Regions from separate parts of the Nanhaiella sioensis genome, predicted to be linked through region 3. Evidence: riboswitches for the same ligand, from Rfam matches in the RefSeq annotation. Region 3 holds a riboswitch; each other region holds the start of a gene.
What was found. A riboswitch is a leader RNA that binds a small molecule or an ion and turns the genes downstream of it on or off. The one in region 3 is predicted to bind cobalamin.
Positions count from the first base shown of each region.

Region 1 (10,599 bases), 1.7 Mb from region 3:
CCCCCAAAATGCTTCACAATAAAAGCTCTTCCTCTAAAAAAAAGAAAGAAAGATGCGAGCATTAATATTACTGTAAATAGCAATGAGGTTAAATGAGTGAAGAAGTATAGTAGTACTAAAACCAAGATAACAGTAGCATAAACATAATACTTATCAGCTGATGTTAGATGCTTTTTAAATGCAGCCGCCATTCCTTCGTGTTTTGCAAGTGGTGTTGTAACAAGCAAATACACCATAAACGTTCTAGATAAGATGGGTATAACTAGTAAAGCGATAGTTATGATAGAGGAACCCATAGATTCAAAGATGAATAAATAACGAAAGCCAAATAAGAATAACAATGAGATCACAGCAAAAGCACCAACTCTAGCGTCACTCATGATCTCTAGTCTACGATCTTTATCTTTATACGAAAAAAATGCATCACTACAATCCATCCATCCATCAACATGTAGTCCACCAGAAAATAAAACTGAGAAAAACATAAGAAATAATGCCATCATCGCGTTTGATATCGGAAAGTAATTAAGGAATAACGTATGTATACTTGCTAGTAAAATACCTAAAATAAGACCAATAAGGGGAATAAATCGGACACACCATCTTCCACTTTTTGAATCCCATTGTATGTTTTTTTGAAAAGGAATAGTCGTAAAAAATTGAATTGCTAATAAAAAGCCATTGATGATTCTCAACGTAATTCCCTCATCTCATTTTTACTCTTCATTAATTGAGGAATGCCAAATTGAACAAAATAAGCTTCGTCACACGCTTGAACGATTGCTTGGTGAAGGTTACCAAGCACATACATATACATATAGGACCCCTTATCTGAAGCTACCCCACTTGAAAATAATTCATTGGATACAATGACAATATGTTTACATTTTTCATTTAACATATAGAACGTGCTTAAAAGCTGTTGTATTAATTTCTTACCATATTCTTCACTCGTCCAATTATACCCTTCTCTAAACAATTCATTTGCTACTAAAATCGTCAAACAGTCAATTAAAATAAGATTGCTACTTGAAAAATTAGAAATAAGCTTTTTTATATCGTATGGTTGTTCCCAAAGTATCCAATCGCGGTTTAAAGCTATTCGATCTTGTTTATGTCTGCTAATTCGTTCAATCATTTCTGCATCCACAGCTTTTGACGTAGCAATATAATGAACTTGTTCTGAATCATCAGCTAATCCTTCAACTACTTTCTCAGCAAAACTGCTTTTACCGCTTCTCACACCCCCAGAGACAAATATCATCATTTGTTCTTCCACCTCTTTAAAACTTCAAGCAGAAAGTCGTTCTCTTCTGTTGTCCGTATAGCTAATCTTATATACATACCATCAAGCCCTGAAAAGTTGTACGTGTGTCTAGGTACAATCCCTTGCCTCAATAAATAGATTAGCAGATCTTGTTGATTATTATATACGGGGTCTTTCAGCAAATAATAATTTACAGTGGAAGGAGAAACATAATAATGAAGCTGTGCTAGGTGTTGGAATACTCTCCTTCTCTCTTCATCAACCAATTGTTTTGTCTTAGTAACATGAGCTTTATCACTTATGCATAACACACCTAAATGTTGAGCGACCCCGTTTACACTCCATGGTGGCTGTAGCGTCTTTAAACGTTCTATTATATTTTCACATGCAACCACATAGCCTAATCGGATCCCTGCTAGATGGTACATTTTAGTCAGTGAGCGTAAAATAATAATATGACTGTATTCGTTGATATACTTGATCATTGAAATTGAAGTTTCACAAAAATCGTAAAACGCCTCATCGAAAATGACTGTTGTATGATGTATCCTTGCATAATCAATAATGTCGAGTAGTATAGCCTCATCTATTATAGTACCTGTAGGATTATTCGGATTGCAAAGAAACATCACATCAACTTCTCTTATGAGAGCTTTAAGACGCTTAATTTGAGGTTGCCAGTTATTAAATTCATTTAATAGAATCGATTGAATTTGACATGAATAAGCGGTACAAGCAGTTCGATATTCTGAAAAAGTTGGCTCTAGTAATCCTACCTTCTTCCCAGCAAACAGTTGGGATAATAAATAAATACATTGGGATCCACCGTTCCCGACAAATAGTTTTGAAGCTGGAATATTCTCACTGTGGGAAATAGCCGAATATAGTTCACTTGACTCAATATCTGGGTATTCAGTGACAAAGTGGAAGCTCTTGTTGAATTCATTTTTTAAGGCGATAGGAGCTCCTAAAGGATTAGTGTTAACACTAAAATCTATTATGCTTTTTGGAGGTACGATATTAAATGCCTCGTACAGTTTGTTAGGGTTAGCGCCATGTGATGGTACTCTCAATGAACATCCCTCCTAGAACATAGAAAATAGTACACGCAATAACAGTTCTGATCATCACTTGATTTGCCTTATCTATATGCTTTACAGTCAGTGTAACGATGGGGTCACCCATTGTCGCTCTATTTGATGCCACACCCTTATAATAGTTAATTCCTCCTAACTGAACACTTAATATCGAAGCCATCGCCGCTTCTAGCCAACCACTGTTAGGACTGGGATGTTTGCTAGCATCACGAAATAAGAGTTTCATACATTCCTTTAATGATTGCTTTGCCAATGCTACATTAGCAACAACCATTAATATTCCAGAAATTCGACTAGGCACAAAATTTAATAAATCATCAAATTTCGCTGCCGCCCAACCAAATTCTCGATAGGTTTCATTTTTATAGCCAAGCATTGAGTCACACGTATTTGCTGCTCGATACATTACAGCTAAAGGGCCACCTCCAAGTATTGCGAAAAATAAAGGGGCTGTAATTCCATCACTCGTATTTTCAGCTACAGTCTCTACGACCCCACGAACAATTTCTGATTCTTCAAGATGAATCGTATCTCTTCCAACAATCCAGCTTAATTTCTCTCGAGCTAAACCTAGATTTTTATCAACTAAAGGTAGCTTAACTTCAACGGCGGCTTCCTTTAAACTTTTCGTTGCAATTGTTGTGAAGATAAAAAGTGCCTCAACAAGCATGCCAATGACCCAATGTAACGAATATAGGTAAAATATAACTGCCGCAGAAATGACTGTTGCAAAACCACAAACAACTATGACTGTTATTACCCCTTTGCTTTTTCTAAATTTACCTTCATTAAGCGCATGATCACACTTCCTAATCATCCAGCCAAAACCTCTAACTGGATGGGGAAGCCACTTTGGATCTCCTATTACAAAATCTAAACCGAGAGCAATAATAATTGCACAGATATGCTCTATCATTCATGACCACTTCTTCTTGTTTTATTATTTTGAATAGCTTTCCTTGTCGCTTCATACACAGTATGCCCTATCGCTTTACCCACTTGAGTAATAGATCCTGCATATTCTATAAGCTCTTTCGTCTGAGATGCTGCAATGACAATACTATCTGTCGAGGTTCCACTTGCTATAGTTGCTGACAATGGGTCTATTATATGTTCATCATGGAGCGCTTTTGTCTTTGCTTCAGTAGCTATCATTATTGCTTGTACAAACGCGGCTTCCGTAAGTCTTCCATCAACAAAAATCATCATATTAATCGTCCCTGGATAAACCACTTCTTCTTCCCTATACATTGCTCTACTCACATCAACTGCATTTGAGGTACCTGCGGTTATGACTGTAAATATGCTAAGATTGTTAACATTAAGCACTTCCGTAGCTACATCTTCTAATGTTGCTGCAGTCATCATACCGATACAATCAGGACTATTCATACTATGGCTTTGAAGAAATGACGTCATATCTTGTCTTGGACTATTACAATTATAATTTTTGTGGACGTGACGGTTTACAAAGGTGCTTTTCCAACCGATTCCATCACCAATTATTGAAGAAGAGAGTGTTTTAAATGGTTGTTTAGTCTGAATAACAATCATTTCTTTAGTTAAGTGCATTGATATTTGTGACATTAACCCATTTTCTTGCGGTAAAGTAGGTAATTTAGGGACGAGTGATATTAGTGTTTTCGGTACTGTAGAGTGCTCACCTACTGTTAATTGTGTTCGGTATACGTTCGTTAAATCTTTTTCATTCAATACTTTATTAGGTGCGTCCATTGCAATCATTTTTCCATTATTAAGCAGCAGAATTTTATCACAATAAAAACTTGCTAGATTCAGGTCGTGAAAAATAGCAATGACAGTTAAGTCTGATGTCTCAGACCATTGTGATAAAGAATCTAGCAAATGTATTTGATACGATATATCTAGATGATTAGTCGGCTCATCCAACATGAGTATTTCAGGCTCTTGTGCTAATGCACGGGACAAGAACACTCTTTGACGCTCTCCACCACTTAGAGTCGCTAAGCTCATTTCCTCCATCCCTGTTAAACCAGTTAGTTGAATTGACTTTTTTACAACGTTCTCATCTTCATCGGTCCACTGAGGAAATAACCCTGTTTGGTGAGCATATCGGCCTAATTTAACTGTTTCCTGAACGGAATAATTAAATGAAGCTTCAATTGTTTGAGGTAAAACAGCAATGATTTTCGCTAGTTTTTTTTGCTCATATTTTGTTATCGACTGGCCTTTTATCCTTATATCACCTGTATTAGCATGTAACATTCCACTAATTAATTTTAATAATGTTGTTTTACCACTGCCATTAGGCCCAACTATACCTATAATTTCTCCTTTTTTAACAGTGAAGTTAATATCATCCAGCACCTTTTTTTGATTATAATGATAACTAGCTTCCGTTACATTAATCATGACAATATCATCCTCTTCGATTCGATATAAAAATATAAGCAAACACAGGTGCACCAATTAAGGCAGTAATGACTCCTATTGGTAGTTCACGTGGAGTAATAATTGTTCTAGCGATTAAATCAGCAATAACTAAAAATGCCCCCCCATTAAGCATTGATAATGGTAATAGACGAACATGGTTGGGGCCCCATAAAAGCCTTGTTATGTGAGGAATAACTAAACCTACAAAACCGATTGTTCCTGACACAGCAACAGCTGCACCTGTTAATAATGAAGAAGCTGCCAAAATGGTCATTTTTCGTTTTGCCACATTAACCCCTAAAACTTTAGCTGACTCTTCACCAAATGAAAATGCATTTAACTCTCTTCCATTACCGAGTAGTAATACAATGCCTACCATGTAAAAAGGTAGAATAATTTTAATATAATCCCAACCCCTCATCGCTACACTACCTAATAACCAGTTAATGATCTGTCTTAATTCTTCACCCGTAAGTGCAATCATTAAAGAAATAATAGACCCTAAAAATGAGCTAAATATAATCCCAGTTAAAATAATCGTTTCCACAGACATGGATTTCTCAACTGCTCTGGCAAACACTAATACGAGTATGAGGGACAGAAACGCAAAAGAAATACTAAATATAGGTAAAGTAAATTTCCCTATAAAAGGGATATGTATACCAAAAAAAAGCACAATTACTGCTCCAACTGATGCTCCAGAAGATACTCCAAGTGTATAAGGGTCTGCTAATGGGTTTTTTAACAACCCTTGAAATGCAGCCCCTGCAATCGCTAGAGAAGATCCGACAATAAAAGCTAGAATCACTCGGGGTAAGCGAATCGCCATTATAATATTTACTACTGTTGTATCAATCGTCTCTATTGATCCTAAATGAAAAACTCTATAAAAGATCACGTTTAAAATAGTAGAAAAGGGGATCGATAACGTCCCTATCGAAACCCCTAACAAAATTGAAAATATAACAAAACATACAGTAATAATATATGGTAGAGAACGGTTTTTATTGATAAATGTCAGGATAGACAGCTTTTGCAAGTTCTTCTACTCCTTCAATTAAACGTGGACCAGAACGTGTTACTAAATTAGAGTTAATATCAAAAACCAGTTTGTTTTTTACAGCTGGTACTTCTTGCCATGCATCACGCGCTAATACTTGATCAACTGCATTATCGACATAATACCCATATGTAATAACAATAACATCTGGCTTAAGCAATACCGCATCTTCCTCTGTAAATTGTGGCCAACCTTCTTGATCGCCTGCTGCATTTTTTGCTCCAATCGCTTCAAGCATTTCATGCATGAAGGTACCTTTTCCCGTCGTAAATAGATCTGGAGCTTGGGATATTTCTATCCAAACTACCTTTTGATCAGCTTCTTTAATTTCTGCTGACTTCTCTTTAATCAGATTCAATTTTTCTGTCATATCACTTATGATCTTGTCTGCATTTTCTTCTGTTCCAGTGACAACACCAATCATTTTAATAGAGTCATAAACTGCTTTAAATGATGTTGCATTGTTAACAACGACCACGTTTATACCAGCATCTCGTAGTTGTTGAAGACCTTCAGTAGAGCTATGCGCACTTGAGGCATGGGCAAGAACGACGTCTGGGTTTAATGAAATCACCTTTTCAACATTAAATTCTGTTCCACCAACCCTTGCTATATCGGCTACTTCTGGTGGATAATCAGCCCAATCACCTACACCAACCATTTTATCACCTAAACCTAACGCAAAAGCTATTTCTGTATTACTTGGTATTAACGACACTATTGCTTGTGGCTCTTCTTCTATTGTCACGTCATTACCTAATCCATCCGTAATTGTTACTGGAAAGCTAGACTCTGCTTTATCATCAACTTTAGTTTCCTGTTCTACATTTGTAGAAGCTTCATTATTTTTAACCTCTGTTTGACCACAACCTACTAATAAAATGAATGATAAAATAACGATAAAGACAGTAGGGAAGTACTTTTTAATGTTTAACATCTTTTTTCTCCTTCTTTTTTAATATGGCAGTTTTCGTATTCATTGTTGTTTTTCGTATTAGGACAACTAGAGTTACGTGTTGTCTTTTCTTCAATACAACGATGAGAATGATTATAAACCTCTGTTGTTCAGGTAACAACAATGTTAACGAAATCAGCCTAAATAGAAATAAGCCCATCCGAATTGGATGAGCTGTTAGACGGCATCATAAATGTATTGTTACTAAAAAATACACTACTCGACCGTCTCAATACTCAATCCCCGAAGAATTGAAAACGTATATAGTGCTTGGCAGGTCTACTGACTCATGCTTCATCCTACTTTGATCCTTCCCATATGGCTAACAATAAATATGTATAATATTATTATTCCATACAGTGGTAATATCATTTCGTCCACAAATACAGTTGCGGGGGCAGTCCTAGATTCACACTAGAATTCCCTTTTAAGTCTTTATGGAATGTTTTAACATTCCCTTTATTTCCTATGTAGTATAATAGAAAAGACACCTAGCACTATTCATTTTTAGGCTGTTTACGCATTGATTATTGTTATTCATGCAAAGACGTTTAGGATAAAACTAATTGCCATAAATCCATTTCTAGCATATTTACTAACAATAGTAACACCATATACGAAATGAGCCCTTTTAAAAATTCTTTTTCATAATACCCGATTATTAATATATTGACAAGAATAATTTGACTGCTTATCAAATACTTAACATGGCACAATCGTGCATTTTATTATTGTGGTATAAAGAATGAAAATGTAGTTCCTTCATCAATTTTACTATGAACGAAGATATTTCCATTGTGCGCCTCTATCAAATTCTTAGCAATTGCTAAGCCCAGTCCAGTACCTGAACGTCCACGCGTTCGAGCTTTATCTGCTTTATAGAAGCGTTCAAAGACAAATGGTAAGTCCTCCTCAGGAATTCCTGAACCAGAGTCTTTGACGTCAATTTTCAAACCATCTTTTATAGAATCAACTTTTACAACAACAGTTCCCTGTTCATCAGTATAACGTATTGCATTATCAATCAGATTAGTTAATACTTGTTCAATCCTATCAGGATCAAACATAATTGTTTTATGTACTACGTTAATTTGCACGTCCAAGGTAATTAACTTATCCTGTGCCAACCCATGAAATTTGCGAATTATTCTTTGAATGTAAGGTTGAATATCTATCTCTTCTAAATGCAAATTTAAGTGACCAGCTTCCATTCTAGCTAAATCCAATAGCTCATTCACTAGCCTACCCATACGTAAAGATTCATCATATATTACTTTTGCGATATCTTTCTTTTCTTGATCGCTACTAGCAATATCATCAATGATCGCTTCACTATATCCTTGTAACATAGAAATTGGTGTTCTTAATTCATGGGACACATTCGCAATAAAATCTTCTCGTAGCTTGTCTAACCTTCGTTCTTCAGTCATATCTCGAAGTACTGCGACAGCTCCTCTGACAAATTTATTATCATATAACGGGCTCATAACGATAACCCAATTCCTACCTTGTAATGTGATTTCTATCGTCTGTTCTTTCTCAAAAGAAACAACTTGTTTAAACAATTCTCGAACCTCTGATGGTAGCTCTTCTGTTGGCTTCTCTAAATTGCCTTGTTCGTAATACCATGCTTGCAAAAATTGCTCAGAAGGTGGGTTTGAAACTAAGATCGAGCCATCTTTATTAAAAGTAATTACACCATCAACCATACTGCTTAAAATACTAGATAACTGCTCTTTTTCTTGACTTAACGCGTTCATATTATACTTTAATTGTCGCTCCATTTGATTAAAAGCAGTAGCTAAATCACCAATTTCATCATTTGTCAAAATCGGTACCTTCGTATCAAATTTCCCCTTTGCCACTTCGAACGCTGCTTCTCTCATTTTAAGCAGTGGAGAAGTTATTCTAGTTGACAAGAAAAAAGCAAATATGGTCGTTAATACAATTGCGACTCCCGCAGCTAAAAGTATTAGTTTAGTTGTTTGATGTGATGTCTCTTCAACAGCCCTTAATGACTGATATATAATTACTGCGCCATTTTCTTCGTTAGAAACTTTTAAAGGTGCAGCAACTAAAAACAATTGGCTGTTTTTATCAACTGGAGCTGTGATTTCATGTAAGTATTTCTTTTCGCTTATTACTTCCCTGTTCGTAAACACCCTGGCTAGTTGTTTATCATTAAAGATCGATGATATTGGTAGGTTTTCTAGTACATTACTATCAGGTGAATACCAATAATTATCTTTATCATATACAATAATGACTTTCGTCATCTCATCAATTAATTCCCATGAAATATTCCGTGCTAATTGTTTATCATCATATTCTTCCATGATCGAGGCTATTTTGGTCGCTGTTTTTGTTAAATCATTCTTTGCCTCATTGACATGATAATTTTCAAAAAACTGGAGTAAAAGGACGGTTAGAATTGATAATACGAATGAAACTAATAGCAAAATAGTAAACCATAATTTCCCTACTACACTTCGCCAAAGTTTCATTCATTGGTTACCTCAAACTTGTAACCCACACCCCAAACAGTTACGATCATTTTTGCTGCTTCTTCAGAAACACGATTCAGTTTTTCACGTAGACGTTTTACGTGTGTATCAACAGTACGTAAGTCACCAAAAAACTCATAGTGCCAAACTTCTTTTAATAATTGCTCTCTATCAAACACTTTATCAGGAGCCTTGGCAAGAAAATAAAGAAGCTCATACTCCTTAGGTGTAAGACTGACCTCTTTCCCATCCGCAGATACACGATGTGCATCATTATCAATTGATAAATGAGGGAATACAATTACATCTTTTGTAGTTGTTTCAGTTTGTAAATAAGAAGTCGGTGAAGACCTTCTTAACAATGCTTTGACTCTAAGTACAACCTCTCTCGGGCTAAATGGTTTAACGATATAATCATCTGTCCCAACTTCAAACCCTTGGACACGATTCACTTCTTCACCTTTTGCAGTTAGCATAATTGTAGGTGTCGCCTTTTTTTCTCTAAGCTCTCTACATACTTCAATGCCATCCTTACCAGGCATCATTAAATCTAAAAGAATGAGGTCATAGTCATTTTCAAGAGCTTTAAGTAAACCATCATTACCGTTGTCTGCTTCTTCAATTACGTAATCTTCACGCTCCAAATACATCCTTAATAGTCGTCGAATTCGTTCTTCATCATCAACAACTAATATCTTAATTTCTCTTTCCATATGTCTCGTCCTCCTCAGACAATGTTAATAGTTGAAATTGTTAACGTATAGGTTTATGCGTATCTGTCTTTATGATTATGCGTATGAATGTAATCCTGCAATGACTAGGTTAACAGCAACTAGATTAAACATAATAATGGCAAAACCAATTACCGCTAACCATGCTGATTTTTCACCGTGCCATCCTTTAGAAAGTCTTAAATGTAAAAAGGCTGCATAAAAGAGCCAAGTAATAAGCGCCCATACCTCTTTTGGATCCCATCCCCAAAAACGATTCCATGCTATTTGCGCCCAAATCATCGCAAAGATTAGCCCGCCTAATGTGAATATTGGAAACCCAATCGTTACTGCACGGTAACCTATCTCATCCACTAGATCTAAATTAACATTTTTCACAATAGGCTGCAATGCAGCTCCAATTCTTTTCCTGAGTATTAACCTCAGCATGCCGTATATAATTAATCCTGTAATTAATGATAATAGTAAAGTATTTAATTTTTGTGCATCGATAACGGCAGGCATACTTATTAGTGGCTCAAAGCGTCCAGCTGTAAGAAGCTCCCCTTGATATGGTCCAACTAAAGCTGGAAG
Region 1 covers NZ_JBKAEG010000001.1:3,634,930-3,645,528, reverse strand. The annotation lists gene cobS (adenosylcobinamide-GDP ribazoletransferase) at 1-695, opposite strand, end outside; gene V1503_RS16910 (bifunctional adenosylcobinamide kinase/adenosylcobinamide-phosphate guanylyltransferase) at 692-1,267, opposite strand; gene cobD (threonine-phosphate decarboxylase CobD) at 1,264-2,340, opposite strand; gene cbiB (adenosylcobinamide-phosphate synthase CbiB) at 2,315-3,277, opposite strand; gene V1503_RS16895 (adenosylcobinamide amidohydrolase) at 3,277-4,755, opposite strand; gene V1503_RS16890 (FecCD family ABC transporter permease) at 4,763-5,815, opposite strand; gene V1503_RS16885 (ABC transporter substrate-binding protein) at 5,781-6,764, opposite strand; cobalamin riboswitch at 7,047-7,300, opposite strand; gene V1503_RS16880 (ATP-binding protein) at 7,520-9,295, opposite strand; gene V1503_RS16875 (response regulator) at 9,292-10,008, opposite strand; gene ccsB (c-type cytochrome biogenesis protein CcsB) at 10,084-10,599, opposite strand, start outside.
Region 1: another riboswitch for cobalamin. It lies ahead of V1503_RS16885 (ABC transporter substrate-binding protein); the one in region 3 lies ahead of V1503_RS08855 (energy-coupling factor ABC transporter permease).

Region 2 (10,599 bases), 2.5 Mb from region 3:
GTAAACGGCTTTCCAGTTAAATTAATAATTTGCCCAGGCATGTAACGATTTGCTAGGTTCTCAATTGGTTTATTGTACACAGCATAGCCAGCTTTATCGTATGAATACATATCGCCAACAAACCCATCATTAGGGTCTCCGTACAATCCGTGCTGATAATAAGGTACTTTCGGAATTTTTGCTGCTAATTCCATTTTATCTATTTGAATACCAGCATATGAAAGTAGCATCGCAAGACTAGTAACTTCACAACCTCTTGGAAGTTCAGGCAACTGCTGAAGCAACGGTGCTTCAATGACCTTTTTCGATAATGACTGTAAATCATTTGACTTGTATAACTCTTCATTACTAATTTCTGTCGAGTTGCTACGAAGTGTTTTTGCTAATTCAACTGATAATAGTTGATTAGGTTGATTTATACAGCCGTCACTTAACATTACTATAAAGAATAAACAAATAAGAGTATTAATTTTTTTATACATAAGTACACCTCCAAAAATGAACAAGTCGGAATCATTCAAACCATTGTTCAAGGTAGAGCATACCTTTTCTTATTTAAAAACTATAAAAATGATAGAATACACATCAGCAACTAAAATGTAATTGAAAAACCAACAGAGTTTACTAAAAAAGCCTATTAAATGAAGAAATAAACACGTATAAAAAGTGTTAGTTGCATCTTTTCTTTTATATATCTATGACACTATATAAAAGCCACACCTTGCAGTTCTATTTTGTTTAATAGCAAAAGCTTTTACGCTTTAGAGGCTAGCTCAAAGGAACAAGATTATTAAGCACATTGCTAATTCTCTAGTAATATTACTATGCGTACTGTTTTTTTATTATTATTTTATTTCCTAATATTTAATTAATGAGAAAGCCTGATCACATATTGAACTAAATATTGAAAATAAATTATTCCTTATAAAATATGAAATTGTTAAGAATAGAGAAAACCTACTATTTGACATGGAGGATACCTAATGGACACAACAAATATTGTTCGTCAATTCAGGGATGTTGGTGGAACTTTACTAACGGCTATTATAATTAGTTACACAGTTTTAGATCGTGGTCTACTAGCTACTTTGCCTATTACATTACTTCTAGCATTTAGTTTATATTTTGTTGGATACAAGATATGGTGGATGCTGTCCACCACTTTAAATTGTGTATTTTATAATAAGTGCCACAGAAGCTACTGATATTAATATCTTCATTTTATTTAACAGCATTATAGAAATTTGTGCTGCCTACTTATTAGGCGTGTGTATTAAAAAGTTTAATGAAAATTATCGAAAAACTAAGTATATTATTTTATTTCTTTTCAGCATTATCTTTGCAACCTTATCCATAATCGTGCACAGTTCAATTTATGGAACTCCTTTAGAGTATTTCACCGCTAAGAATAATGCTATGATCTACATAAACGAAGCCTATAACGGTGATCTAGAAATTTCAGGTGTTCATTATAATTCAATTTTAAATGAACATATTGTTAATGTTATAAATAAAAAGGACAGAAGAGATGAAGGAAGACTATATTATAAAAAATATAGTATTTTCGATGATTACCACTATCGAATCGAAAAGAGTCAAAGTGAATTGATAAATAAAGTATTCAAGGTAATGCTGAATCAAAATATAAATATTTCCATAGAAGAAATGAGCTCACAAGTTACACTTCCTAAGAATAAATACCTTACTAAGGATATATACTCTGGAGTTGAACCTATTGGAATTAGCCTTAGCATAAAACCTCATGCTCCAGATACTTACTTTGTTTCTAAAGAGGCTTTTAGCAAAGAAGCTTTTAACATTTTAAACACGTTTAAGAAACTAGGATTTACGTACGAAAGTATTGATATAGAATCTTTTTTAGCTGATGGTAATACATTCTATTCTATTTCAATTGAAGATCCCATTGAATTATATAGCTTTGAAACTGTAGTTTCGCAAACTAAAGAAATTGTTGAAAAAAAATAAAATTATATTTCTATAATGAAAACCATAGAGATCAATGTGCTGCACAGCATTGAAAAAAAAAAGATGTGTACAATTACTTTGGGGAAATTAATGAAAGAAGTTAGTGTAACTTACCTTCTACAAATGATGATAATGCAGTAGAAGAACACTCTTACACTTAGAAGTGATACATTTATTAGGAAAAACGCATCAAAAAACTTTTATTGATGAAAGAGTCTGTCAAAGAAAATTTGAAGAACGTGGTGGATTTGAAAAGAAATATTTTTTGTAGCACAACTACAAACTAATAAAAGAAAGTAATGAAAGGCTAAATACAGTCTTTTATTATGCACTCCTTAACTTTACATTAGTTATATTTTCCACGAGCCTAGAATAAGTAATTGTCTGAGGTGATGCACATAATTTCACTTAGAACAAATAACCATTCTCCTTTGAATTTTCTTCGATTAAATCGATAGCAAAATTCGTCTAAATAAGATACGAGATGTTCAGGGTCGAGTCCTTAGAATGTTACTCCAATAAACTCCTTTTGCATATTCACAGTTGGGTACACAACACGACCAACATCCCAGTATTTTTTATGCTTTAATGAAAACCGGTAATGAATTTCCTCTTCTGTTACTAAATAATTTTGAAGTCACACGTACACACAAGGATTCTAAGTTCTGAAAGAATCTTATAGTTCTCTAAATAAAAAGCACCTCTATTATTGAGATGCTTTTTCCCACTTCTAAAATATGTATGATATTAATAATTACGTACAGAATTAATATTCAAAACCATTATTTACTGATTTGAATGTTCTAAGTACTCTCCTGCTTTTTTCCCTTAATCCTAGTCAGTAAGTTCCGGCTTACCATTAATTAAAACAACATTAAAGTATTCACCAGCTGGTAGATTAATTTTTTGTTTGTCTACTATGGTATAAGTGTTTCCTCCATAGTTAAATACAAGGTTATTACCATGTTGTACTGCATTTCCTTTGTGAACTGTTAGAATATTGCTAACTTCACCTCCACCACTACACCCGAATAATAGAATCGAAGTGATAATTAAAGAGTAAATAATTTTCATAATAACCACCTATTCATCAAAATATGCTAAGGAAGAGTTCAAGGTCTTTTTCATTTCTTCACTTTAAGTTTTTTGGTCCTTCACATGGCAGCACCTAAATTGTCATTTTCCTGAGTAAATTATCATCGTTAACTATATCTTCAATACCTCACTTAATCTCATTTATATGCTTCAAATTACAAGCATTCTATCGTTAATAGTTTCGAACCCAATTTCATACAATTTAGTAATTTAATAAACTTTACTGGAGAAAATTGAACAACCTTCCTTTTTTTTCTTAGCCTAAATGTATCAATAATGGTACCATTTGTAAACTAAATTAGGAGGATTTTGTGTAGTTCAACCGACAAAAAATGACAAACATTATGACAACACCATTCTTAGGATTTTATGGTGTCTTGTTGGTAAAGGTAAACTATGGGATTGGTGTGCTTTTTTTATATGAATAAAAAAGTTTGAAGTTAAGACGTGACGGAAGGAAATGTGTTGAAATATACTTGTGCATGATACCGCCCGTTCAGATGTATGTGTAATTGGTGTTGTCGAAATAATCTCTCCATATCCTGTTTCCACATTTAAGTAAACTTGAATATCAGTGAATCAGGTGAAGATCCTACTCCACCTAAATTCACTGATTCCACCTATAGAAGCGGGGATCTTAACCATCGATGAGGGACAGTATACCCTATTTAGTTATATTCCATTTTGAATGCCCTCTAAAAGGCTAGGATAGAAAAGTTTCACTTAGGGATACCTTACAAATCATCAAAACCATTCACGTCTGATGCTTTTGTATATTGACGAGATTTTTGTTCAAAAAAGTCTGTTTTACCTAAATCGACTTCTTGGTAAGCGATAATCCATCGCAATGGATTTTTTATCGGTGCATGAGGAAAAACATTTCTACCATGCCCTAATTGATGACAACGTTTATTGGCCATATATTGAATGTATTGCTCCAATTCCTCAAACACAATTCCATCCATTTTATTACCTATTATTTCACGACCCCATTCAATTTCTAATTCTGCTGCCTTCCGGAAGGTAGCAATTGCATACTGCTCTAGTTCTGGGGTGTTATACTCAGGGTTTTCTTTCAAAACTTCTTTATATATTTTTTCAAATAGACCTACATGGATTTGTTCATCTCTATTTATATAATTAATCATCGTTGATGTTGCAACCATTTTTTGATTTCGTGCTAAATTATAAAAGAAAGCAAAGCCACTATAGAAAAACAAGCCTTCTAATATCACATCATATATAATGGAGTGCAAAAAGTTTTCGATGGATGGTTGTTCAGTAAAATCTTTATATCCATTCGTGATAAAGTCATTGCGTTTTCGTAACGTATGTTCTGTACGCCAATATTCAAACACTTCATCCTGAATTTTTTTTGGTACAATGCTTGATAAAACATAGGAATACGAGTGATTGTGAATGACCTCCTGTTGAGCTAGCATAATCATGAGTGCATTGACAGAAGAATCTGTAATATAGTCAGCAACCTTACTTGCATAGTCAGATTGAATGCTATCTAAAAGAGCTAATAATCCAATGATTTTCAAAAACGCATCCTGCTCAACTTGAGAGAGCTGTGGAAATTGTTTTATATCCTTTCCCATATTAATTTCAAACGGTGTCCAGAAGTTTGCTAACATTACTTTGTATTTTGGGTATGCCCAAGGAAAACGGACGTCATCCCAGTTTAATATATTTGAACTTGCCCCGTTGATCATACTTGTTGAACAGTTGGGTGCTTGTGCATCCATAAGCTCTCGTTTTGCAATTGTAATCATCATTATCCCCCTCTTTTAACTATGACAGCTATCGCAATCTTCAATGTCAGCAGTTGATGTTGAACGTACATAATAGGTTGTTTTTAATTCGTTTCGCCAAGCAAGTGTATGAAGCTCCAATAATTCTTTAGCCTTTACGTCATTCCGAACGTAAATATTAAATGAAATTGATTGGTCGATATGCCGCTGTCGTTTCGCATTTTGCATAATACTCCACTTTTGGTCAATTGTATAAACCGACTTGTAATACCAGTTTGTGTGAGGTGTCAAATCTGGTGCAGTAACTGGTATTTTATAGTTCTTTTTCTCTTCAGAGTATTCTTTTCTAAATATCGGGTCAATACTTGCTGTAGACCCTGCAATGATCGAAGTTGATGAATTAGGTGCTACTGCAAGCAAATAGCCGTTTCGAATACCGTGCTTCTTAACATTTCCTTTTAACTCATTCCATTGTTTTGAATGATATTTTCTGTATTCGAAATATGCTCCTGATTCCCAATCTGAGCCGTAAAATGCAGGATAGGGTGTTTTTTCCTTAGCCAATTCCATGCTAGCTTGAATTGTTTCGAACGCTATTTGTTCATACAGTTCATCACAATAAGCGACAGCTTCATCACTTTCCCACGCTATACCTTTTAATGCTAATAAATGGTGCCAACCAAATGTACCTAATCCAATCCCTCTATATTTTTCATTCGTTATTTCTGCTTGTAATACAGGAATTGCATTTAAATCTATTACATTATCAAGCATACGAACTTGTATTTTAATTAACCTGTTAAGGACATCATCCTGAACTGCTTTAGCTAAAGAGATTGATGATAAATTACAAACGACAAAATCCCCAGGCTCTTTCACAGTAATGATTTGACCATCATCTACCATTTGTTCAACAACAACTGTAGGACTCATATTTTGCATAATTTCTGTACATAGATTACTACAATAAATCATCCCTTTATGTCTGTTTGGGTTTGCTCTATTTGCTGTATCTCGGTAGAACATATATGGTGTTCCTGTTTCTAACTGTGAAATCATAATAGCCTTGAAAATATCTATCGCTGCTACAGTTTCTTTTGAAAGGATCGGATTGTTTACGCATTCCCAATATTTATCTCGGAAAGACCCTTTGCCACGCTCCTCATCAAAATAATCCTCTAATGAAAAGCCCATTGTTTTTCTTACTTCGTGTGGGTCAAAAAGATACCATTCACCACGTTTATCAACAACTTCCATAAATACATCAGGTATACACACTCCGGTGAATAGATCATGTGTACGAAGTCTTTCATCTCCGTTATTTAATCTCGTATCAAGAAACGACAATATATCCTTATGCCATACATCTAAATAAACTGAAATCGCTCCTTGCCTTTGGCCAAGCTGGTCAACAGACACTGCCGTATTGTTTAACTGCTTCATCCAAGGTATAACCCCTGATGAAACTCCTTTAAACCCCTTTATGTCACTACCTCTCGCTCTAATTTTCCCTAAATAAACACCTATCCCTCCACCATTTTTAGATAAATTCGCGATGTCTGTATTCGAATCATATATTCCTTGCAAGCTATCATCAACTGTATCTATAAAACAACTTGATAGCTGGCCATAGCTTTTTCCTGCGTTAGCAAGTGTTGGTGTTGCAACCGTCATATACAAATTAGAGAGTGCCCAATAAGATTCGTTAATAAGTGCTAATCTATTTTCCTTATTTTCGTTCATCATCAATGTCATTGCAATGATGAGAAACCGCTCTTGTGGTAACTCAAATACTTCTCCTTGATGAGATTTTGCCAAATAACGATCCGATAATGTTAATAAACCTATATATGTAAAATATTGATCTCGCTCTGGTACGATAATGTCTGCTAATATATCAATTTCTTCTCTTGAATATTGTGAGAGTAATTTCGGACTATAAATTCCCATCTCCGTCAGCTTTAATAGCAATTGATAAAATGAACCATAGTGGTAACCTGACGACTCAGCTCTATTTTCAGTCGCTTTTTGATAAAGTGAATCAAGGTATATATTTGCAGCAAAGAAAGTCCAATCAGGCTCTAACGATGTAATCCTTTCCAGTGCAGATAATATTAACATGTTGGTAAGTTGGTCAATATGCCATTCATCTTTATTCTCAAGAGCCAGCATTATTTTCTCTCGATATTCATCAAATGATAAATGAGGAAATCTATCAGCTATTTTTTGAACATAATCTAAAACCATTTCAGACGTACCATCAGCCAGCTGCTGATACTCAACTAATACCTTTTGCATTCTTTCCATCCCCTTTTAATAAAAATGCGTATGAATCTCGCCTGCCTCCAACATGCAATGAAATCATTACACATGCTAGGTATATTGTGAAGTGACTCAATGGGTTAGAAGGCAGAGCTAGACCCTGTTCATCCTAAAATATAAAAAAGCTCATCCTTAGTAAGATGAGCGAACAGAACGATGGATATATAAAAGAGAGAATTATCACCCTTTTAAGAATAGTCATTCAACAAAAAAATGTTTGAATGATTTTTCTTCTCCTCGTCCTATCCTCCCAACTCCCGAAGAAAATAGCACTAAATAAAAAAGGCAGGTCTCCTGACTTGTGCTTCGCTTTACTTTAAGCCCCTTCCCATGAAATCGTACTTCACAGTGGTTTCGCTTATTTCATCAGCACTTACAGTTGCGGGTACAGTTTTGGATTTTCACCAAATTCCCTACATGGAGATGTTCTATATTTCTCGAACATCTATACGTCGATTTTTCGACACCTTTTTTACTAGATAACAAAATATTGTATTATCAACTTAATTATACTACTAAATATTGAATTTCAATTTAAATTATAATAGGTTTTGACATTTCTTGCAATAAGAACTATACGCAAATAAGGAGTATTTAAATTAAAAGATTAAAGATGACAGAACTTTGTCAGGTAACATATCGATCATCTATATGTATAGTATTGAACGAAGGTAGGTAACATTAAGCAGTTCAGAAATATTGTGTAATTAAGGTAATATGACGTTTACACCACGTAAGTACCTTGAATATTTTCAATCTTCTACACATAGTATTTTTGAAAGGTAACAAAGTGTAGTAATTGCTTAAAGGAGGGATTATGTTGTCAAAAATAAAAGATCTTTTAACCTATGAAGATTTTTTTATGAAGAAAATATTTAGTAATAAAGAACACTACTGGGAAGTATTACAAATATTACCTAATTTTATTCAGACAATATTATCAAAAAAAAATGCTACTATAAATGGTGAAGTAGAAGATAAAAATTCTGTGAATAATAAAAACATTTTTGTTGGTAAAGATAGTTTTATAGAACGAGGTGCATATGTTAAGGGACCTGCTATAATCGGTGAAAATGTTAAAATTTATCACGGAGCATATATTAGAGATAACGTAATCATTGGTGATAACTGTATAATTGGTAGTTGTTCGGAAATCAAGCATTCTATAATACTAAATGGATCTAGTGCTCCTCATTATAATTTTGTAGGTAATTCAATACTCGGTCAAAATGTAAACCTTGGTGGTGGGGTACATTTATCGAATTTTAAAAATGTACCTTTTGGAGGGAAAATCAAAGTAAAGACCATAGATAATAAAACTATTTCAACTAATTTAAATTACCTAGGTTCAATTGTAGGTGATAATTCGAAAATTGGAGTTAACTGTGTGTTAAATCCTGGTTCAGTTATCGGTAAAAATGTTCTTACTTATCCCAACCTAACAATACGAGGTTATATTGAAAATAATTCACTTGTCAAAAACATAAATCAAATTGAGATTAAAAGACTTCTCTAATTTCCGTTCGAGATAGTTATATATAATGATAACCCGAGATAAACCTTATGAATACAACTTATCCAATATTATTTTTCTATTATCCCATTTCTTTTCAATATGTCTATGATATACAATGCCCTATGTTTATAAGTATGATTTTTTGCGACCATGTCTTTACCTCGTTTCCTTATAACATCTCTTTCCTCAGTTTTTAATAAATAATGCTTTACTAATTCTACTGTTTCTTCTTTTGAAGAGGATGTAATTAAGTGATACCCTGGTGTAAATAAGCGTCTTATTTCTTGTGTATCAGACGTTATGAGAAATCCTTCTGAACCTAATATTTCAAAAGTTCTTTGTGTAAGCTGATTTTGCTGGTTTTGAAGGCCTATGATGATATCAGAGCTACTATATACTTTTGGAGTTTCTAAATAATGAATATAACCATGGATCCAGTCATTAGGAATTTGCACACCAAGTATATCTTGCATGTTCTTCCAACCTACTCCCCAAAAATCAACTCGTATATTTGCTTTTATTAACGGCTCAATTAATGTTTTAGTAGATTCGTAACGATAAAGGTTAGTGTTTTTTCTAAGAAGATGAGGGTATGCATTAGCAACTACTGCTATCGACTTAGTATATTTAGGTTCAGATTTAGTAATATAATGTGTGTCTGGATGATATCCAAAATCTAAACGAGCTGAAGGTAGACCTAACTTTTTATATACTTTCACCAATGAAGGACAAATAGTAAATATAAAATCTATTTTACTATTTTTAATTAATGGTAATGTAAAAGTTTTAGTATGTGTGGGGTCTTCAGTAGCCCAATAAACATGTGGGATATTTGTTTTTTCAAGATATTCCTTTAACCAACTTTGTTTTTCTTTTCTATGCTCTCTCGTCCATCCCATTGAAAATATGATATGAGGATTATAATTAGCAACGGTATTAAAAAGTTCGGATTTTGATGATATTTCACAAATGTTAACTTCATGACCTAAGTCTTTAAAGCCTCTAGGCAGTCCGTGAATCCACATCGGGTGTTTTTCTAAAAATAAAATACGCATTTTAAACACACTCTCCGTATAACTAAAATCAGGATTTATAAATATTCAAAGAAAACCTCCCCGTTAAGGGCATTTCTTTGTGATATATAAGAAAATGTCTTATATCGTTGGTTTTTAAATGTTTTCTAATATTTTTAGACGTCGTCCCTGTGGTGTACCTTCATATCGTGACACACACACTATGTTTACTTTTTCTTATCTTTTTTAAAAGTAGTGACGTTTATGCACCGACAAGTACTATCTAGCATATTATTTAAATCGGTATTTACATCTGTAATCGATAATCTATACCTATGGCTGCCTATTGGTGGAGTATCACAGACTGTGTTATTTGGGGTTAATGTGAAAACACTATTCGTCCTTTCATCAAAGACATTATACGTACATATTGTTGTAGAATTCCCACCTGTAATACGTTCTACTACATAATTTACATCAATTGGTCCTAGAGTCATAGTGTCCGCTTGTAAGTCTACCATGGAATCAACCTTTAAGATCCAATCCTTTTCTTTAACCATTATCGAATCAGTAGTTAATTCTATAGGCACAAACGGAGTTTGAGGGTTACCGTCTGATAATGTGAAAGTATCAAATTCACAATTACATATTATGTTGTTATTAGAATCTCCTTTACATTTACACTTTGACATAATTCACCATATCCTTTCAGTAATTTATGATATTTCTCACTCCTTCTATTTATATTCATATTCATACCATTTTGCAAAGGGCATTAGCCAAAGTTCTGATGAAAAATGTGAGTTACATTAAGTGCTTAGTTTAAACTGTAACACCTCCTTCAATCGGTCATAAAATAATTAGAAAAGCTTTAGAATTGTTTACCTTCTACTAATATAAAAAAAGAGGT
Region 2 covers NZ_JBKAEG010000001.1:4,411,551-4,422,149, reverse strand. The annotation lists gene V1503_RS20895 (C39 family peptidase) at 1-482, opposite strand, end outside; gene V1503_RS20890 (hypothetical protein) at 984-1,205, shown strand; gene V1503_RS20885 (hypothetical protein) at 1,417-1,986, shown strand; gene V1503_RS20880 (hypothetical protein) at 2,821-3,060, opposite strand; gene V1503_RS20875 (ribonucleotide-diphosphate reductase subunit beta) at 3,816-4,862, opposite strand; gene V1503_RS20870 (ribonucleoside-diphosphate reductase subunit alpha) at 4,875-7,145, opposite strand; cobalamin riboswitch at 7,428-7,646, opposite strand; gene V1503_RS20865 (LbetaH domain-containing protein) at 7,981-8,676, shown strand; gene V1503_RS20860 (CgeB family protein) at 8,745-9,731, opposite strand; gene V1503_RS20855 (hypothetical protein) at 9,917-10,381, opposite strand.
Region 2: another riboswitch for cobalamin. It lies ahead of V1503_RS20870 (ribonucleoside-diphosphate reductase subunit alpha); the one in region 3 lies ahead of V1503_RS08855 (energy-coupling factor ABC transporter permease).

Region 3 (10,599 bases):
CTTTCCAGCCCCGTTATTTCCTAACAAAGCAATTTTCTTTCCTTGTTCAATAGATAGAGAAATATTGTTTATAGCATCAGTCCCATCAGGATATTGGTATGTAATGTTTTCAAGCTCTATAATTGGTGTACTCATTAAACAGAACTCCTTTTACATAGCTGATGCTACGAATGTAAGCGTCAGCATTGATATCGCTACGATCCCCCAGTTCAGTGGATGATATTTATAGCTGCTTTCAATTTCATAATTACCATCTTGTCCACCACGTGTATCTACAGCTATTTGTAGTTCTTTTGCGTACTTCATAGACTTTACAAACACCCCTACTACTAGCTGACCTAAAGAATAAATTGATAGACGGTAATGTTGATAGCCAAGTCTAGAAGCTTGTGCGATATAGACTTCTTGAGCTTTATCTAAGAGTACAAAAATAAATCTATATGTGAATGCAACGAGTTCAATAAATAGTGTTGGTAGTTTCATTTTCTGTAGAAGCCATAAAATATCATGAAGCGGCGTAGATAATATTAAGAAATACATGCAACTTACAGTTGAGAAAACGGTAAAAAATAAGCTTGTAACGATTGATATATTATCTGTAGATATATACAACTGCCACGTACCAAAAGTCATTGACCATAAAGAATCAATTACTTTGTAGTCATACGGTGCAACCGAAATAAGAATAGGTATAATACTTGAAACCAAAAAAAATGATGGTAATAAAAGTAGTTTTATATAATCACGTACTGAGATTTTCGCACCAAAAACTATTGCCATGCTCATGATTAACAAAGTTATAACAGCAATAACTTCACTTTTTGTAATAAGACAGAAAAACAAAAATAAAAATGTGAAAACTGCTTTCTCAATAGGGTGAACATGTCGTAGCTGATTCAAATAAGCAAGCTGGTCAATCCGAAGCATGCTTCACCTCACTAGAAGATTCAGTGGAGAATTTTTTTCGTGCTCTACCATAGCCGATAACATAGCCGATTATAATTGCACCTATGGCCGCTTGTAAGGAAAATAGCAAGCTTTCTATCTCACCGCTTGGTGGCTCCCATAATACGTTGAACCAAGGCTCATAATTAGGTGCTATTTCACCAATCGCTTCTTCAGCTTGTCCATCTGCCCCACCAAATTCAGCATCCCGCTGTATTACTAAAGGAACAATAGCCAACAAGATGACCAACACTATCAAAATCAGATTTTTCATTAATTAACATACCTCCTTGTTTCAAATAGCTGTTTTCGCATTAATAGTTGCTTTTCGTAATAAAAGCTAAACAAGAATATAATTAGTTCAGAGCAGCTTTTCTTTGTTAAAGTCTATAAAAATCATTTCATACATATCAGTTACTCAAATGTAAGTGAAACAATGGCTGTAGCATAACTAATTGAGTTACTTCTCTTTTTGCTCAACTACCTTGTTGTTCTAAGCCTTTTTTGAACTCATTCTAACTACTGGAACATTTAATAGCTGTAATTCTCGAACATTGTATTTTGCAAGCAAGTTCATAACTACTACTGTTAATAGCCCCTCACTCACTGCTAAAGGAATTTGTGTGAAAGAGAAAATCCCAGCAAATTTGATAAATGATGCTACAACTCCTCCAACCTCAGTCGGAAATGCCAGAGCTAATTGAAAAGCTGTCACAGTATAAGTACTGAGATCTCCTAACATGGCTGCTAAAAAAACTGAGACTGCAAAAGAGAAATTTACTCTTAAGCCTGCTTTAAATACGAAATATGTAACCATTGGTCCTACAACAGCCATCGAAAATGCATTTGCACCGAGTGTTGTGATACCGCCATGAGCGAGCAATAATGATTGAAACATTAATACAATCGTCCCTAGTACACTCATGACTGTTGGACCAAAAAGCACAGTACCTAGCCCAACACCAGTCGGATGTGAACTACTTCCAGTTACAGAAGGGATTTTTAATGCTGACAACACAAATGCAAACGCCCCTGATAGCCCAAGCATCGTCTTCACCTCGGGGTTTTCTTTCACTTTTTTTCGGATGGAGTACATCCCAACAGCCAAAAATGGAATGGTTAAAACCCACCAAAAAATAGCCCACCCAACCGGCAGGAAGCCCTCCATTATGTGCATCGCATATACTGGCCGAAATGAATTCAGCCAAAAATAACTAGTCAAACCAATAATAATTGTTACGAATAGCCAAGCATGTTTTCTTTTCATCAGTGAAGCTCTCCCCCATGTTTATAAAGGCTGATTCGAAATATATTGATATACACACGAATATAGCTCGTGGTTACTAAACAAAATTAGAAGATTCCGAAAGAGCCTTTATGTAAAATAAAAAGAGCACTCAAACCATAAAGGATCGAGTGCTCAGAAAAAGTCAGTATTAACTATATGTTTACATACTAATTCTTAACAACACCTCCCTATATTCCCGTAGGTTACAATCGTGTTACTTAAACAGGCAGGTCTCCTGACTTATCTTCAACACTTCCTGCGCCTTCCCATTTCTTTCGAAACAGTGACACATATGCAGGTTGCTCAGACTTACAGTGGCGGGAACCGCGTCGGCTTTACACCGAACTTCCCTTTTAAGTTGTACACAGCTTTTACTTATGCACAACACCTGTTTATTTCATCATTCAGTTGTTATAATTCAGTATATTCTAAATTAAATTATGAGTCTAGCTTTTTTCATATCATGTATATTTGTGAAAGGAAATTTCTAATAGTACGTGTATAATATAATAAATATTAATTTGATTTCTAATAAAACAAAGTTAAGGTGACTAACTATGAAAATAGGACAATTTTCTAAAGAAAATAAAATAAGCATAAATACAACTAGACACTACATAGACCTTGGCTTAATAACACCTGAGAAAGCATCCGGACAGTATCAATTTGATGAACAGTGTCACAGAGATGTAAAGGATATTATTTACTTAAAAAACCTCGGCTTTTCGTTAAGTGAAATAAAAACAATCTTTCAATATAAAAGACTTGGCAAATTATCCGCACTAGAAAATAACGAATTTTACAAAGAGATTTTTGTAGAAAAGCTACATACGATAGAACATAAAATAGTCGAATACGAAGAAACGAGACAAAATTTGCAAAATGAACTTACCCATTTAAATACAACGAATAAACCTAAACAGCTTAAAATGGGTATGAGCTTATCAGTGCTCCCACTTTTAGAATGTAAAAAATGCGGCGCTGCTCTAAGCATTAAAAATGGAGACATCGTTAACAATCAAATCTTACATGGTGTTCTTCAATGTAACTGTGAGCATCAACACTTTATTAAAGACGGAATTCTCTTCACCCCACAAACCATTCATCATGCTCACCACGTTAAAAGTCCAAGTCATATGATGAATGAATTCAACTATTTTATATCAGATTACATTAAGGAAACAGATGAAAAATATTTAGATCATCTATATCAGGCTGTTGACTGGTTTTATAAAAGGGTTAATTTTGAACAATTAACGCATAAAATATTGCTCCATCTTGGTACCGGAATTGGTTTCTCATTAAGGCATATCTATAACTCCTTGCCTAAAGATTGCCTCTATATTGCGGTTGATCATGATTACCAACGACATTACGTATTAAAAAGTATTTTAGAAACTTATGAAGAACAGAAAAATATCTTATTTATTTGTTCTGATTTCCTACATATTCCATTAAAAAAAGAAGCAGTCGATTTTTTAATTGATACAGGCAGTTCAGAGCATAGCTTTCAACATGAAAACTTTTTAATAGAGGAAGTACAGCTTTATTTAAAAGAAGAAAGTAATTTAATCGGTGCATATTTGACGTATGAAAACTATCATAAAAAAAATGAAATCAATCCGTCTTATAGACAAAACTTTCAACTTAATAACATCAAAGAGAAATTAAAAACTTTACGCTATGACCTTGTCGACGATATGGTCTCTATTCCAGTTGATCAATCCCCTGGAAAGTATGAATTGCAATTACTAGATGGCGAGAAGATGTATACTTATCTTTATTATGGAAAAAGGTTGGGTTAACCCGACCTTTTGTAAATTTCATCGTAAAAAAAACGTAAATACTACCTTGCTATTGCCCTTTCCCGATGAATTAGGATTACTATAAAGGAGGGGGAAATATTGAGGAATAAATTAAGTCAAATGTTTGATCCAAAATCTGATGTAAAAAATTTGATCTTACTTTCATTTGGAAGCATTGTCTCGTTATTTGGATCTTTCGTTTACTCATTTGCTATCAGTTTATATGTTTTGACAGTAACAGGTTCGGGGCTTTCATTTGCAACAAACTTAATATTATCTATTATACCGACCATTATTTTAGGACCTGTAGCTGGAGTTATCACAGACCGTCTGAACCGTAAATTCATACTAGTTTTTAGTGATGTATTAAGTGGCGTGGTGCTTCTTGTTTTATATGTAATTAGTCTTCATGAACTCCATTTATATTGGATTTATGCAATAACATTTATTTTAAATGTCTTCAGTACATTTGCTAGTGTGAGCATCGAATCATCTAAACCAAATATTGTTCATGAAAATAACTTGATGAAGATCAACGCGATCACAAGAATAATTTTTTCAATTTCTTTTACTTTAGGACCAATTATAGGAGGAATGGTATTTGCTTTTGTTAATATAAAAACCTTTATATTAATAAATGCTATCTCCTTTATCATTTCAAGTATAAGTGAGTGCTTTATTAATTTCCGATTCAATGAAAAAAATTCTCCTAACAAAGAAAAAGACCACTTTTTCATAGAGCTAAAAGAAGGTTTTTCCTATATTATTTCTCAAAAAAAATTACGAGGCATTATCGTTCTGTCAATACTTGTTAACTTTTTTATTACTTTATCATCAACCATTCCAGTTCCGTTTATTATTACAAATGTTTTAAAGCTTCATTCTACTGCATTTGGAATCATTGAAGCGGCATTTCCAATTGGTATGCTAATTGGATCTATTTTCATTGGAAAATTTATTTCAAAGTTACATTATCATAAGTTTTTAATACTTATGACTATGATCATCTCCAGTTTAACAATCCTCATTAGTGGACCATTGCTCTTTAACCAAACTTATCACCCTATTTTTTACACAATATTTTATTGTGTATTAAATATAGGCTTTGGGATTTCTTCATCATTTGTCGATATCCCTATCATGACGTTTATTCAACAAATGGTTCCTGATCAGTTAAGAGGGAGAGTTATAAGTACTGGCTTAACTATTGTTAAGGCCATTGTACCGATTGCTATGATTCTGTCAGGAACACTTCTAAACATCATCTCACCTTATTGGCTACCATTAGTCGGAGGATCAACACTGTTAAGCATAAGTTTATATATGTATTTCACGAAAGAAATAAGATCAATATCGTTGAGACACCATACACAGAATGCGGAAGCACCTTAATAAGTTTTGAAGCTGTATGCGATTAAGTTACTGCATATCAGCTAAGGAATAGCTATTTGCATTTTAGCAGCAAAGGAATGCTAATTTAATAGGCACTTTTTGTTAGGCTGTTTTCGGTTGTTTTTCCTATTAACAAATACACATGAGAACAACTCAAGCTTTGGGGCATCTTTTTTTTAAAAAAATATTGATATAACAGCAAACTATATTAAAACAGCCTTTTGTTATCTTTGTTGCTTTATTTCACTTAAATTCGAGTAACTGATATGTTGCATATGTTGAATATGGTTTTAATAGTCTTAGAAGAAGAAAAGGTTAAACTAACTGCTTTATCCGTGTTTATATCTTAGTAAGAAAAGAAACGAGCTGTGGAAAAAACAATATCAAACATAAATAAAGGTGATTATATGAAAACAAACTTATTTTTTGTGCGCCATGCTCATGCTACTTATACACCTGATGAATTAAGTAGGCCTCTGTCTAAACAAGGTCTATTTGACGCAACTAACGTAACATCCATTCTTAAAGACGAAAAAATCGATATCGTCATATCTAGCCCTTACAAAAGAGCGATACAAACAGTTGACGGTATTGCCCAGCTTAGAGGTATGGAGATAGTACTAAAAGACGACTTTATGGAGAGATTATTGTCTGACGGACCAGTTGATAACTTCCTACAGGCTATAACAGCCGTTTGGGAAAATGAGCAGCTTTCATTCAAAGGTGGGGAATCAAATATAATTGCTCAGGCACGAGGTGTAAAGGTAACTAAAGAGATATTATCAAAATATGAAGGTAAAAATATAGTTGTCGGTACACATGGCAATATTATGGTATTAATCATGAATTACTTTGACCCACAATTTGATTTTGCCTTTTGGAAACAACTCACCATGCCAGATATTTATAAATTATCCTTTGATGGACATGAGTTAGTAGATGTCTATAGATTGTGGAGTTCTCAAAATCATTAACAGGATCCCTCATTAAATAGACTCGCTGCTTCACCCGTTGTATCAAAAGAGATGAAAACCGTAGATGCATTTGTATCTACGGTTATTTACTAAAACATGAGCATTTGTTAATTGAACTCATTACTAATTTTAGTTTCATAAGGTAATTCTTTAGATTCATTTGGCTGATTAACAGATAAGTTCGTTAAATTAAGCTTAATGCTAACCATAGCACCGACTATTATGATGATTGCAGCTGTAAAATAAGTAACGATTAATGATGTGTAAGTGACCAAAGGTCCAGCAACAGCCGATCCCACTAGCATTCCTCCAATAAATAATGGAGTTAATATTCCATTTGTTTTCCCTATATACTTTTCATCTATCATTTTAATGATGAGCATTCCAAGCATCGTTTGCCACATGGCTAATATTAAGCCTGTTATAAAATTCATTGTCGCTGTTAATACAAACCATACAGACAAAACCTCTATGATAAGTGAGAAAGACAAGAAACATAACCCTCCGACAATTACCCTTTTCACCTTAAACTTGTTGCCTAATATAGCAGCCATAATACTTCCAACAAACATTCCTATGCCGGCTAGCATATAAAGCCATTGAATACTCTCTTTATCCAGGCCTAAACGATCAATAACAATGAAAATGTCCAACGGTTGAACAATACCTGCTCCTAATCCAATGAAAACAAAAGCAATTGCAATAATACTTAAATTTCTTGAGTTCTTTACGTATCGAACTCCATCTTTCAATTCTTTAATAAACCTAGAAGAGCTATGTGAGTGCTCTTTATGCGGTGTTGGTAGGAACAATAATGTGATAGACGAAATGAAAAATGCAATCGTGATACTTACTAAGGAAGCGGTAATGCCAAACCAACTGTAGATTAACGTTCCGATAATTGGACCAATGATTAAAAATAGTGCTTGCAAGCTTTGAATAATTCCTATTGCAGGAGCAACCATATCTTCTGGAATATGTTTTTTGAATATTATGGAAGATGAAGGCTGTGATATTTGGCTAACAACACTAGAGACAAGTGTAGCTAGAAAAATAACCTGCCAATTTCCGTTATTCACAAATAAGATGATGATGCATATGGATAAAGCGCTAGCGAAATCCCCTAAGATCATTGTCTTTTTAGGATTCCACCTGTCTGCTAACGCTCCTCCAACAAAAGAAAAAAGAAAAATCGGGGTGTATTCAATCACAGTTAGCAATGAAACATAAATTGCATTATTATCAGTTAATTCCATTACAAAAAACAATAATGCAATGTTTCGAATCCAAATAGCACATTGCTGAATTAAATCCGTGAAAAGAATGATTTGGAAAACTCTATTTGATAATAACTTCATAAATAAAAACCTCCTATAATTTAATTGTTTAATTAAATTAAAATTTAAGCATACTTAAATTTTAATGAAAAAAATTGTAAATTATTAATTTTTGACCAACATTTATTGAACCTAAAGGCTATTTTTGTAAGACTTGTTGCTATTATGACCACTTATGTACTATAAGAAGTGGCTTTATAAGTGAGTCATCATGTTACAGAAGAAAGATGCCAGGAACTCTAGTTTGCACGTGTTTTTTCCTAACCACATTTATGGGTCAAATTACAATTTTTACGGGTCAATTACTTAGTTATATGGGTCAAATCATAATATTTACGGGTCAATTACTTAGTTATATGGGTCAAATCACAATATTTACAGCAAATACTTAGTTATATATGAGCCAAATCACCAAAAACAACAATCGACGGGCAAAAAGCCTAAGTAACTTAAAATTTAAATTATATAAATATTTAATTATACTTAACTATAATATAAAAATATATAGTTAATATTTTTCTTTTTGTTGAATTTCTGTAGCAATATTGTAAAGCTTCTGTTGTAAATCAACTAAATTTTCTAAATCATTTTCATTTAGTTTTGAATAATATTTTTTGATGATATATAACTCGAAATTAGCCATTATTTGATTGTATTCTTTTCCTTTCTCGTCTAGATGGACAATGATTTCTCTTCGGTTATTAACATTGATCTCTCTTTTCAAAAAGCCTTTTTTCTCAAGTTTACTTACGAGTTGAGTTGCGGCACTAGGTGTGATGGAAAAATGGTTTGAAATCTCATTGTTTGTTAGTGAATTTGCGTTTAACAGTTCCAATAAGATACTTTGCTTTGTAGTTAAATTTAGAAATTCTTTATTAGCAAATCCATGATATTCTTCCAGAAATATAGTATTTAAAGCATCTGAGGAGTGTTTCAATTTTTTATAATAAATAGCAGTAATGTCATCCATATAATCACCTTTGAAGTTTGAAATTGACTTTTATTGTTGTTTTCGTACTAAGACTCTTTTCATCCATAAAGAGTGCATGGTCTCTCGTATAGCCTCATTGTTTATAATGCTAATTTACTATCAATAGCGATAAAGCTTACGAAAAGATCCTTTTAATTTCACCTTTATTATAAACTAACAAAAACAATTAAGCAACCTTAAATATTAATTGAATTAAAATAAAATTGAAGTTAACCTTTTTTATACATGGAAAAACCGTAGATGAGCATTATCTACGGTTTTACGCTCTTTACTTAGTATGACCTTATTCTGAAGGCATTGTAAAGTAAACATAGTCTGATTCATAAGTAATTTGGTCTTGAGCTATCCCCCATTTAACAAGCATTTTAACTCGATATTCTGTGTCAAAATCCGCTTCTTTTGTCCAAACATCATTCCAATCAGTCGGGTTTAAAAGTTTATAATCCGTGTAACCCCATTGTCCATTTGGATATAATTTCTCACGTCGTAAATAAACATACTCTGGGCCACCTACATCGTCAACATTTGCGAGTAAATCAACAATCATTAGATTACCGCTACTATAGATCCCCTTAATTTCAACTGGTTTTGGCATTAGATAATAGCTCCAAGGGGAAGCATATTTCTCATTACCCACTGAATTTGTAATCGTTAGTTTCATTCTGTATTGCGTATCCCATACAGATTCTCTTTCCCAAGTTGATTTACCAGTCACGTCATAATCAGTATAACGCCATATCCCATCTTCATATAATTTCTCACGTCTTAAGGTCACAGTATCGCCACCGCTTATGCTTACTGCAAAATTCAGCTTCATCATACTAGTAGTATGAGATAAATCCGTAATCATTGCTGCAGGTGGTTCTTTGCCTACTAGAGTCCATGGTGTAACTTGTCCTTTGTCCAATAGTACTTCTCCGTTTTCTTTTAATTGCACTTGAGGAAGAAGCCATTCTACTGTTGAAGGAAAGTATAGTTCATTACTATGCAAATAAACTGTAGGAGCGTATTTTTCAGCATATTCTTCTGCTTTTTGTAATTTTTCTGGATTCGCTCCTAAGTCCGTAATATCATTATTATGACTTGCACCTATCACATCCCTAAACCACCCTTTTGACACTCCTGGCCCTTTTGGACTATCTGGGCACGAAAGATTGCACAGATCCACGGCATCAGACGTTCCACTTTCACCCCATCTTCCTTTAAAATCCATCCATGGCGTATTTTGTTGATTGAAAATAATAAAGTTATCGTCAGCGATATCCCATTTATGTCCTCTATTTGTATAATCATTTCCAAACTCACTTAATCTACTATGCTTCCCTTCAGTCCAATAGTTTGCATGACTTTGCTCAGCAGAATATATAACAGGGTGAGTAGGACCATTTTGAAATTCAAACTTAGATGAGTCAGTCCAATCATGTTCATTATCATGAGCTGAAGGAAGTATACTTTCAATTTCGCTTGTGTCTTTATTAACCAGTATCTTTACCCCTTCCCAGTCACCAGCATGAGCACCACTTGGAATAATACCTAGCCCTCCTACACTACCATTATATGGATAAAAAAAGCGGTAGTTTAAACCTATATAATCTTCATATTCTAGAACTTGGACATACGCTTTTGCTGTTTGTAAGTTACCCATTCTAACAAAGATACTAGGGTCCATCTTAAGGTATTGATCAGATTCTGCTGCATTGGCAGTATTGAAGGTTACAAAAGGAGAGAACAGTAGAACAATTAACATAATAATGAAGGTTTTTTTTCTTTTATTGACCATTTCACTTCCACTCCCTTTTCACATATTTTTCTAGACCATGCTATTGACTATGATCGCTAGCAATTCTAGTTTCTTGTATACTACAAG
Region 3 covers NZ_JBKAEG010000001.1:1,901,284-1,911,882, forward strand. The annotation lists gene V1503_RS08840 (energy-coupling factor ABC transporter ATP-binding protein) at 1-135, opposite strand, end outside; gene cbiQ (cobalt ECF transporter T component CbiQ) at 151-927, opposite strand; gene V1503_RS08850 (energy-coupling factor ABC transporter substrate-binding protein) at 914-1,219, opposite strand; gene V1503_RS08855 (energy-coupling factor ABC transporter permease) at 1,439-2,212, opposite strand; cobalamin riboswitch at 2,442-2,640, opposite strand; gene V1503_RS08860 (MerR family transcriptional regulator) at 2,791-4,038, shown strand; gene V1503_RS08865 (MFS transporter) at 4,138-5,430, shown strand; gene V1503_RS08870 (histidine phosphatase family protein) at 5,838-6,404, shown strand; gene V1503_RS08875 (MFS transporter) at 6,512-7,762, opposite strand; gene V1503_RS08880 (MarR family winged helix-turn-helix transcriptional regulator) at 8,250-8,711, opposite strand; gene V1503_RS08885 (Vps62-related protein) at 9,016-10,512, opposite strand.